DNA from 3 places in the Arthrobacter sp. NPDC057013 genome. Region 1 is predicted to be linked to each of the others. Evidence: riboswitches for the same ligand, from Rfam matches in the RefSeq annotation. Region 1 holds a riboswitch; each other region holds the start of a gene.

Evidence for each region. A riboswitch is a leader RNA that binds a small molecule or an ion and turns the genes downstream of it on or off. The one in region 1 is predicted to bind S-adenosylmethionine.
Region 2: another riboswitch for S-adenosylmethionine. It lies ahead of ACFTSA_RS11545 (DUF1737 domain-containing protein); the one in region 1 lies ahead of ACFTSA_RS10350 (aminotransferase class V-fold PLP-dependent enzyme).
Region 3: another riboswitch for S-adenosylmethionine. It lies ahead of ACFTSA_RS04425 (homoserine O-acetyltransferase); the one in region 1 lies ahead of ACFTSA_RS10350 (aminotransferase class V-fold PLP-dependent enzyme).

What each region holds. Positions count from the first base shown of each region.
Region 1 covers NZ_JBHUSE010000006.1:51,979-55,244, forward strand. Annotated here, with positions in the region: gene ACFTSA_RS10345 (class I SAM-dependent methyltransferase) at 1-486, opposite strand, end outside; gene ACFTSA_RS10350 (aminotransferase class V-fold PLP-dependent enzyme) at 587-2,005, opposite strand; SAM riboswitch class IV at 2,040-2,153, opposite strand; gene hisN (histidinol-phosphatase) at 2,335-3,147, opposite strand; gene ACFTSA_RS10360 (ribosome small subunit-dependent GTPase A) at 3,214-3,266, opposite strand, start outside.
Region 2 covers NZ_JBHUSE010000007.1:54,402-57,667, forward strand. Annotated here, with positions in the region: gene ACFTSA_RS11535 (O-succinylhomoserine sulfhydrylase) at 1-736, opposite strand, end outside; gene ACFTSA_RS11540 (rhodanese-like domain-containing protein) at 738-1,157, opposite strand; gene ACFTSA_RS11545 (DUF1737 domain-containing protein) at 1,154-1,462, opposite strand; SAM riboswitch class IV at 1,476-1,590, opposite strand; gene ACFTSA_RS11550 (NtaA/DmoA family FMN-dependent monooxygenase) at 1,797-3,092, shown strand; gene ACFTSA_RS11555 (aromatic amino acid ammonia-lyase) at 3,097-3,266, shown strand, end outside.
Region 3 covers NZ_JBHUSE010000002.1:81,317-84,582, reverse strand. Annotated here, with positions in the region: gene ACFTSA_RS04430 (bifunctional o-acetylhomoserine/o-acetylserine sulfhydrylase) at 24-1,340, shown strand; SAM riboswitch class IV at 1,446-1,561, shown strand; gene ACFTSA_RS04425 (homoserine O-acetyltransferase) at 1,574-2,749, shown strand; gene ACFTSA_RS04420 (MFS transporter) at 2,964-3,266, shown strand, end outside.

The sequences.
Region 1 (3,266 bases):
GGACAGCCGGTGCACCCACGGCACGGAGGTGTCCAGTTGGTTCCAGATGAGGCCCAGCACACCGCGGGGCTTGAGGATCCGCGCAATCTCGGTGCTGGCCAGCAGCGGGTCGCACCAGTGCCAGGCCTGGGCAACGCAGACGACGTCGAACGCGGCCCCGGGCAGTCCGGTCGCCTCCGCGGTCCCTTCCAGAATTTGGACACCGGGGTAGGCGCCGCTTGGAAAGACACGGCTGAGCTGTTCCAGCATGTCCACGGAAGGGTCCACCGCGCTGACGCTGAGCCCGCGTTCCACCAGAAGGGCCGTGAATTTACCGGTTCCGGCGCCGATGTCGGCGGCCGTGCTGGCCCCGGCCGGGATGAGCCAGTCCGCGGAATCGTCAGGGTAGCCGGGACGGACGCGGTGATAGTGTTCGCCGCCGTCCTGGAAGCTCTGCCCAAGCTCCCGCCGGCGCACGTGATGAAGTTTGGGACCGCCCCGTGCCACGCACAGTCTCCTTAGCCCGACGTCGAAAATTACCTTTCGAATTTACCGTACGGAGGCCGCTGGCAGGGGAGCCCGGGTGGCGCTTAGTCTTGGATGCCCGTCAGTCTTGGATGCAGGGCGCGGCGCCGGCAGTGCCTGGCGTGTTGGGTGCCCACTCGGGGTAGGTGCGGGTGTCGTTCGCCGGAACCCAGCGTCCGGCATCCACCACGTAGTCCCAGCCGAGGCCGGAGCGGCGGAGCTCCTCGATGCCGGCGAGCAGCCGCTGGGCGTCCTCGAGCCGTGATCCCACACCGAAGCTGGCGCGCAGGGAACCGGACGGCAGGCCGAGGCGCTTCAGCAGCGGGTGCGCGCAGAAGCGGCCGTCGCGCAGGCCCACGCCGTGTTCGGCCGACAGGTAAGCGGCCACGAGCCCGGCGTCGTAGCCCTCCACGGAGAAGTTGACCACGCCAATGGCATCGTCCGGGTCACTGTCCTCGAAGATCTGGTGGACGGTGACGCCGCCGATCCTGCGCAGCCCCTCGACGAGGAAGGACCGGATGGCAGCCTCATGGGCGTGCCAGCTCTGCGGATCCAGGGCAGCGATGACCTGGGTTGCCCGGGCCAGGGTGGCTGCGCCGAGCACGTTGGGTGAGCCGCCCTCGTGGCGGGCGGGGCCGGTGGCCCAGCTGACGCCGTCGAGCCTTGCCTCGCTGACCGCGCCGCCGCCCGCGAGATGGGGCGTGCCGGCGTCGAGCCAGTCGGGACGGCCGATGAGCACGCCGGCGCCGAAGGGGGCGTAGAGCTTGTGGCCGGAGAAGGCGAGGTAGTCGACGTCGTCCGCGGCGATGTTGACGCGGCGGTGCGGCGCGAGCTGAGCGGCGTCCACCACGATCCGTGCGCCGTATTCGTGGGCCAGTGCAGCGAGGCGCCGGATCGGAAGGATTTCGCCGGTGACGTTGGACGCGCCGGTCACGGCCAGGAGGCTGACATCGCCGTGCTCCAGCTCCGCACGCAGGCTGCTGATGGTGGCTTCCAGCGTTTCCGAGGCCACCACGCTGCGGTGCGGCACGCCCTGCCACGGCAGCAGGTTGGCGTGGTGCTCGATGTCCAGATACAGCACTTCACCGGTGTGGTGGTGGTCCTCCACCGGCAGGCAGCCGGCCAGGAGGTTGAGGGAGTCGGTGGTGTTCCGGGTGAAGATGACGGCGTCATCGGCGCGGCCGCCCACGAACTCCCGCACGATGTCGCGCGCGTTCTCGTACACGGAGGTGCTGATCTGCGAGGCGTAGCCGGCGCCCCGGTGCACGCTCGCGTAGTAGGGCAGGATCTCGTTGAGGTAGGCAGAGACCACGGACAGGGCGGGCGCGGAGGCGCCGTAGTCGAGGTTGGCGTAGCGGACGTGGCCGCCCTGGATCAGCGGAGCCTGGATTTCCGCGCCGGTGACGGCGGCCAGGGGACGGCCGGCGGCGGCGAATCGGCCGTCCAGCAGGGCCGCGTCCGCGGCAGAAGACTCGGTGGATGAAATGATCGCAGTCGTCATGGGACCTCACTGGGAAAGGACCCCACGTGACGGGGATCCGCGCTTGCCGGGTCCGTTCCGGATCGGCCTGGTCGTCACCCGGGGCACCCCACCGCGAATGGAGGGTTGCCGGCCAGCTAACCGGGGTTTAGCGCTGGCACTCGTGACCTGTTACGAGACTAAGACATCTGGCCGGCCGATGAAAAAGCCGCTCCGGAATGTTAAGTGGATTATTACGCAACCCGGATATCGGGCCTTCGGCCGAATAAACGACGGCGGCCGCCACCAAAAGGGGGCGACCGCCGTCGTAATATTCAGCACAATGGCGCCGGGCCGGCTCCGGGGTAGGGCTAGAGCAAATCGTCCAGCTGCGGGTTCAGCCGCTTCAGGACTTCCGAGTGCAGGATCGAGTTGGTGGCGAGGGCGTTGCCGCCGAACGGGCCATCCGTGCCTTCGAGGGAGGTGAAACGGCCCCCTGCCTCGGTCACGATCGGCACCAGCGCCGCCATGTCGTAGAGGTTCAGTTCCGGTTCGCAGGCGATGTCCACCGCGCCTTCGGCCACCATGCAGTAGGACCAGAAGTCGCCGAAGGCGCGGGTGCGCCACACATCCTCGGTGAGCTGCAGGAACTCGCCGAGGTTGCCGCGGTCCTTCCAGCCGCCGAGGCTGGAATAGGACAGCGAGGCGTCGGCGAGGCTGGACACATTGGATACCTTGAGCCGGGTGGCGGCGGCCAGGGAACGGCCCGAGTAGGCGCCGGCGCCCTTGGCGGCCCACCAGCGCTTGCCGAGCGCCGGGGCGCTGACCACGCCCACGACGGGTTCGCCCTCGTCGACGAGGGCGATCAATGTGGCCCACACCGGCACCCCGCGGACGAAGTTCTTGGTGCCGTCGATGGGGTCGATGATCCAGCGGCGGGAACCGTGGCCGGAACTTCCGAACTCCTCACCGAGCACGGCGTCACGGGGGCGGGAACGGGACAGCTGGCCGCGGATGGACTCCTCGGCGGCCTTGTCCGCATCGGTGACCGGCGTCAGATCAGGCTTCGTCTCGATCTTGAGGTCCAGCGCCTTGAACCGGCTCATGGTCTGGTCGTCCACGGAATCGGCCAGCACATGGGCCAGACGCAGGTCATCGTTGTACGTTGAAGCGGGTTGGGTCATGGTTCCAAACTACCCTCAAAGGCCCGGCGGGGCGGGGAGGCAGCCGCCGGGCTGCGCCACGGAAGGCTAGCCGACGCTGCCGAGTTCCTTGGTCTCCTGGCCCTCCGTGCGCGGGTCGG
Region 2 (3,266 bases), on a different contig from region 1:
CGGGGCCGGTGTGGCGCATGAGCTGCCTGACCGGGCCGTCGATGAATTCCTTGGTGCCCAGGATGGCGCCGCCCATCACGCGGCCCTGGCCATCGATGTGCTTGGTGCCGGAGTAGACGATCACGTCCGCGCCGAGGTCCCCGCAGCGCTGCAGCAGCGGGGTGGCAAAGACGTTGTCCGCCACCACCTTGGCGCCGGCGGCGTGGGCGAGTTCGCTGACCGCTGCGATGTCCACAATTTCCTGCATGGGATTGGACGGGGATTCGAAGAAGACCGCCGTGGTGGGCACCGAGAGGGCAGCACGCCACTGCTCGAGGTCCGGACCGTCCACGAATACGGTCTCCACGCCCCAGCGCGGCAGGATTTCGTTGAGGATTACGAAGCAGGAGCCGAACAAAGAACGGCTGGCGACCACACGGTCCCCGGCGCCCAGCAGGGCACCCAGGGCGGTGAACACCGCAGACATGCCGGACGCCGTCGCAAAGCACGCCTCGGTGCCTTCGAGCAGGCGGAGCCGCTCCTGGAACGTGGCCACTGAAGGGTTCCCGTAACGTGAGTAGACGAAGCGTTCGTCCTCGCCGGTGAAGGCGCGCTCCGCAGCCGCGGCCGACTCATAAACGAACCCGGAGTTCAGGAAGACAGGTTCGGTGGTCTCTTGGAAATTGGTGCGGTCCAGCCCGCCGCGGACGGCCTGGGTATCGGGGCTCCAGCCGGCGGCGTCGTGATTAAAGGTCAACTTAGTTCTTTTCCAGGTTCGTCGGCAGTCCGCGGTTCTTCCATCCGTTCACGGTGCGCTCACCGTAGCGGTCGGGCTCGCCCTCGAAGCCTTCGAGGACGTTGTAGGCTGTGAAGCCGGCCTGCGCGGCAGCGGTGGCGGCGGCGATGGAGCGCTGGCCGGAGCGGCACAGGAACAGCAGCTCCACCCGGGTGTCCTCAGGCGCCTGCTGCCTCAGCTGCTCGACGAAGTCGGGGTTGGGAATGCCGCCGGGATAGGTCCACTGGATGAAAAGAGGATCATTCCGCTGGCCGTTCGCGGACGTGGTGTCCGGAATGCCGATGTGCGCCCACTCGCCCTCGGTCCGCACGTCCACCAGGACGGCGCCCTGCTCGAGCTTGGCCCACGCGTCCTGGGGAGTGAGGTCTCCGGCGTAGCTCATGCGTGGCCCTCGTAGGCTTCTGCGCTGAGGTCATCATCGGAGTCCAGCCGGTCCACGGCGGTGGCGACGGCGGCATCTGCGGTGGCGATGGCGGCAGGCAGGATAAGGGCCTGGGCCACGATGACGGTGGTGCCGTTGAAGGTGGCGGCAGGGCTGCCGTGCAGCACGTATCCCTCGGCCAGGGCGGCCGAGATGCGCTCACAGAATGCGCGGTCATCCGGGCCCGTGATCAGGCGGTAGGACAGCTTTTCCTCGGGTTTATCCTGCTGGGATGGCAGCGTTGCAACGGCGGGCGCGTCTGACACGACGGATCTCCTTTTCTCACGCTTGCAGCTCGAAGTGGTCGATATGCCGAGTATTCACCTGAGGCACCCCGCCGCGGAAGGAGGGTTGCCGACCGGCCAGTCAGGGCTTAATGCCGGTACTCATTACTCCCCAAAAACGTAACACTGACGACGGCGGCGCGCACCGCGGCCGTCGTCATGTTCCGTAACGCACCCAACAACTGGTCATGGTGGTGACCCCGCGTTGCGGTTACAAAGCCGGTGGCCGGGAGGATAATGACGGGAGATGAACCGCCGTAACGCCGGATGAAACCAGGCCACAGTGAATGACTCGCCCCCGAATACAGTGACTCCCATGCTGCACTTTGGATGGTTTGTGGGCCATGGCTTCGGGGTTCAGGGCTGGGGCACGCCCGGCTATGGAATCGGCTATGACTGGAAGAAGCCCGACCCCTACCAGCACGCCGTCCGGGAGTTCGAGCGGGCGGGGCTGGACCTGTTCATCATCGAGGACTCGCTCACCGTCCCCGACACCTACGGCGGGACCGCTGAGGTCTCGCTGGCGCAGGCGTCCTTTGCGCCGAAGCACGATCCGCTGGCACTGGTGCCGTATCTGCTCTCCGCCACGGAACACCTGGGCATTGTGCCCACGATCAGCGCGTCCTTCTATCCGCCGTTCACCGCCGCCCGGCTGCTGGCCACGCTGCAGCACTTCTCCAACGGGCAGCTCGGCTGGAACGTGGTGACCTCCGGCAGCGACCTGGCCGCGCAAAACTACGGGCTGGACCAGCAGATCGAGCACGACCTCCGCTACGAGAAGGCCGAGGAGTTCGTGGACGTCGTGCGCAAGCTCTGGCGCAGCTGGGAACCGGACGCCATCCGGGAGGACGTTGGGGCAGGAATCTTCGCGGACCACACCAAGGTCCGGCCGATCCACCATGACGGCGAGTTCTTCAAGGTCCGGGGACCGCTGAACACGGCACCCCTGCCGGAGGAACCGGTGCTGGTGCAGGCGGGGGCATCCCCGCGGGGCAAGGCCTTCGCGGGTGCAAATGCGGATGTCGCCATTGCCCTGGCCCGCGGTGTGGACGGCATGAAGGCCTACCGGGATTCCATCCGCGCCGAAGCCGCCGGGGCAGGCCGGAACCCCGACGACGTCAAGGTGCTGTTCGTCCTCAAACCCACCGTGACCGGTTCCACCGCCGAAGCGGAGGAACTGCGGGCTGCCCGCCGGGAGCTCACGCAGCGGGACATCGACAGCCAGCTCAACTCCATCTCCTACCTGTCCGTCATCGACTTCAAGCGGTTCGACCTCGACGCGCCCCTTCCCGAACTCAGCACCAACAGCAACCAGGGCACGCTGGAGCACTTCTCCAAGGCCGCCCCGCCGGGGTCCACCCTGCGGCAGATCCTGCAGGCCCGCAGCGGCGGCGCCGGTGACAGCATCATCGGCACCGCCGAGGAAATCGCGGACTACCTCGAGGAAACCGGGGCCGCAGTGGGCGGCGACGGGTTCCTCTTCTCCGGCTTCGTGGACCCGGCCACCATTCACGGAGTGCTGGACAGGCTGGCACCGGTGCTCCGCCGTCGGGGACTGCTGCGGACAAGCTACGGCGACGGCGGCTTCCGCCGGAACCTGCTGGACTTCTAACGCCATGGCAGGCGCTGATGCACGCGGCACGTTCCTGATCGGCACGGCGCAGATCCGCGCCGACGACGTGGCCGCGGCGGCAACCGATCCCGCGGTGGAGGTGGTGCTCAGTGCTGAGGCCCTTGAGCTCGTGGGCTTGTCCCGCGACGTGGTGCAGGCGACCATCGTTTCGGG
Region 3 (3,266 bases), on a different contig from region 1:
GCCCCTTGAGCAAAGGAGCCTGCATGTCCAACGCATGGTCATTCGAAACACGCCAGATCCACGCCGGCCAGGTGCCGGACAACGCCACCGGTGCCCGGTCGCTGCCGATCTACCAGACGACGTCGTTCGTCTTCCCCAGCGCCGAAAGCGCGGCGGACCGCTTCGCGCTCGCCGAAATCGCGCCCATCTACACCCGGATCGGCAACCCGACCCAGGACGCCGTCGAGCAGCGGATCGCCAGCCTGGAGGGCGGGCTCGCCGCGCTGCTCCTGAGCTCCGGCCAGGCTGCGGAAACGTACGCCATCCTCAACATTGCCGAGGCCGGCGACCACGTGGTGGCCAGTCCCAGCCTCTACGGCGGCACCTACAACCTGCTGGCACACACCCTCAAGAAGTTCGGCGTGTCCGTGACCTTCGTGGCCGACCCGGACAACCTGGAGCACTGGCGCGACGCCGTGCAGCCGAACACCAAGCTCTTCTTTGCCGAGGTGGTCTCCAACCCCCGCCAGGACGTCCTGGACATCGAAGGTGTTTCCCGGACCGCGCACGAGGCCGGGGTGCCGCTCATCGTGGACAACACCCTGTCCACGCCCTACCTCATCAGGCCGCTTGAGTGGGGCGCGGACATCGTGGTGCACTCGGCCACCAAATACCTGGGCGGGCACGGGGCCGCCATCGCCGGTGTCATTGTGGATTCAGGCAACTTCGATTTCGGCAAGGATCCGGGGCGGTTCCCCGGGTTCAACACGCCGGACCCCACCTACAACGGCCTGGTCTACGCCCGCGACCTCGGCGCAGACGGTGCACTGGGGGCCAACCTGTCCTACATTCTCAAGGCTCGGGTCCAGCTGCTGCGCGACCTGGGCTCCGCCGTATCCCCGTTCAATGCCTTCCTCATCGCGCAGGGCCTGGAAACGCTGAGCCTGCGGGTGGAACGCCATGTGGCCAATGCGGTGGCCGTCGCCAGCTGGCTGGAAGCCAGGGACGATGTGGAGTCCGTGGCCTACGCCGGACTGCCGTCCAGCCCCTGGTATGAGCGGGGTCTGAAGTACGGGCCGAAGGGCACCGGCGCGGTGGTGTCGTTCACCGTGGCAGGCGGGGCCGAGGCAGGCAAGCGCTTCGTGGATGCCCTGGAACTGCACTCCCACGTGGCGAACATCGGCGACGTCCGCTCCCTCGTCATCCACCCGGCGTCGACCACGCACAGCCAGCTGACTCCGGAACAGCAGAGCGTGGCCGGGGTGGCCCCCGGCCTGGTCCGGCTGTCCGTGGGCCTGGAACACATCGACGACATCCTGGCCGACCTCGACGCCGGTTTCCGGGCGGCGAAAGGCGCCTGAGTCCGACCGCCGCCGGTGGAACTCCCGGCCCGGGAACGGGCCGGGAGTCACACAGCCGTCATATTCTTCGCGCAGATGTCCGCCTGTTTCGTAAACTGGGCAACAGGTCATGAGTGCCAGCGACAGCCCCGGCTTGCTGGCCGGCAACCCTCCTTCCGCGGTGGGGTGCCCCGGGTGAAGACCTGGCCTGCCGGACAGCTGCCGGCGGGCAAGCGCGTAGAAGAGGTTTACCCATGACGATTTCTGTCAGCAGCACCGATTTTCCCGCCGCCGAGGCTCGGCACGGCACGGCTTTGAACGGCACCGTTTGCGGCGGCCGCACCACTCCCGACGGTACAGTCCAGTACCTCAGCATCGGCAGCCTGGAGCTCGAGGCCGGGGGATTCCTGCCGGACGTGACCCTGGCCTACGAAACCTGGGGAACGCTCAATGAGGACGGCTCGAACGCCATCCTCGTGCAGCACGCCCTCACCGGCAGCACGCACGTGACGCGGGGCGCCGGTGACGAGGAGGGCTGGTGGGAACAGCTCGCCGGGCCGGGTGCGCCGGCGGACACTGACAGGTTCTTTGTCATTTCGATCAACATCCTGGGCGGCTGTTACGGATCCACCGGACCGTCGTCGAACGCTCCGGACGGCAAGCCTTGGGGCTCGCGGTTTCCGCTGGTGACGCTTCGGGACTCCACCGTGGCCGAGGCGCGGCTCGCCGACCGGCTCGGCATCGGCACCTGGCACGCCGTGGTGGGCGGATCCATGGGCGGGGCCCGTGCCCTCGAATGGGCGGTGACTTTTCCGGAGCGGGTCCGCCGCTGCGGTGTCATCTCCGTCGGCGCGAGGAGCACGGCCGAACAGATCGCCTTCGCGCAGGCACAGACACTGGCTATCCGGCAGGACCGCCACTTCAACGGTGGTGACTACTACGGCGGACCTGAACCCACGGAGGGCCTGGCGCTCGCCCGGCGGATCGCCCACATCACCTACCGGTCCGCCTACGAGCTCGATTTCCGGTTCGGCAGGAACGCGCAGGCCCCCGAAGAGCCGCTGCAGGCCGATGCCCTGGCGGGCCGCGGCCGTTACCAGGTGGAGAGCTACCTCGACCACCAGGGCAACAAGCTGGTCCGGCGCTTCGACGCCAACAGCTACATCGCCCTGACGGAAGCGCTCATGAGCCATGACGTCACCCGCGGACGGGGGACCCTTAAGGAAGCCCTGGCCCGGGTCACCGCCGACGTCTTCGTGGCCGCCGTGGAGACGGACCGGCTGTACTTTCCCGCGCAGTCGCTGGAACTCGCCGAGGCCCTGCCCGGGAATGTGGACGTGCACATGATCGATTCGCCGATCGGCCACGACGGGTTCCTCACGGAGATCGGCCAGCTGAACGCCCAGCTCAGGGAACACTTCCTGAACTGATCGGGCCCCGGTCAGTACGGCCGGAGCCTGCCGTACCGCGGCAATACCAGTGCAGCAGATGTGCATTTATGCAGATGCGCCCTGCACTATTTGGCGTTGAGCTTGCGTCATTGGCAGACCATACTCGTTGAATCCGGCGTTCGTGGTGCGCATCACACCCCGTCGCCATCGACTGGTCCCCGTGGTGTCGAGGAAGACACCGAAGGAGTTCGCAATGAGTACGGAAAGCTCCGCCGCAAGGCGTGCAGAAGAAACCGACGTCAAGGCCTCAGGCCTCAAAAAAGTTGTCACGGCGTCCATGGCCGGCACCGTGGTGGAGTGGTATGAGTTCTTCCTCTACGCCTCGGCTGCCACCCTGGTCTTCGGCAAGGCCTTCTTCCCCAACGCCGGCACCGAGCTGGACGGCATCATCGCCGCCTTCCTCACGTACGCCGTCGGCTTCGTTGCCCGCCCGATCGGCGGCATCGTCTTTGGCCACTTCGGCGACAAATTCGGCCGGAAGCAGCTGCTGCAGCTG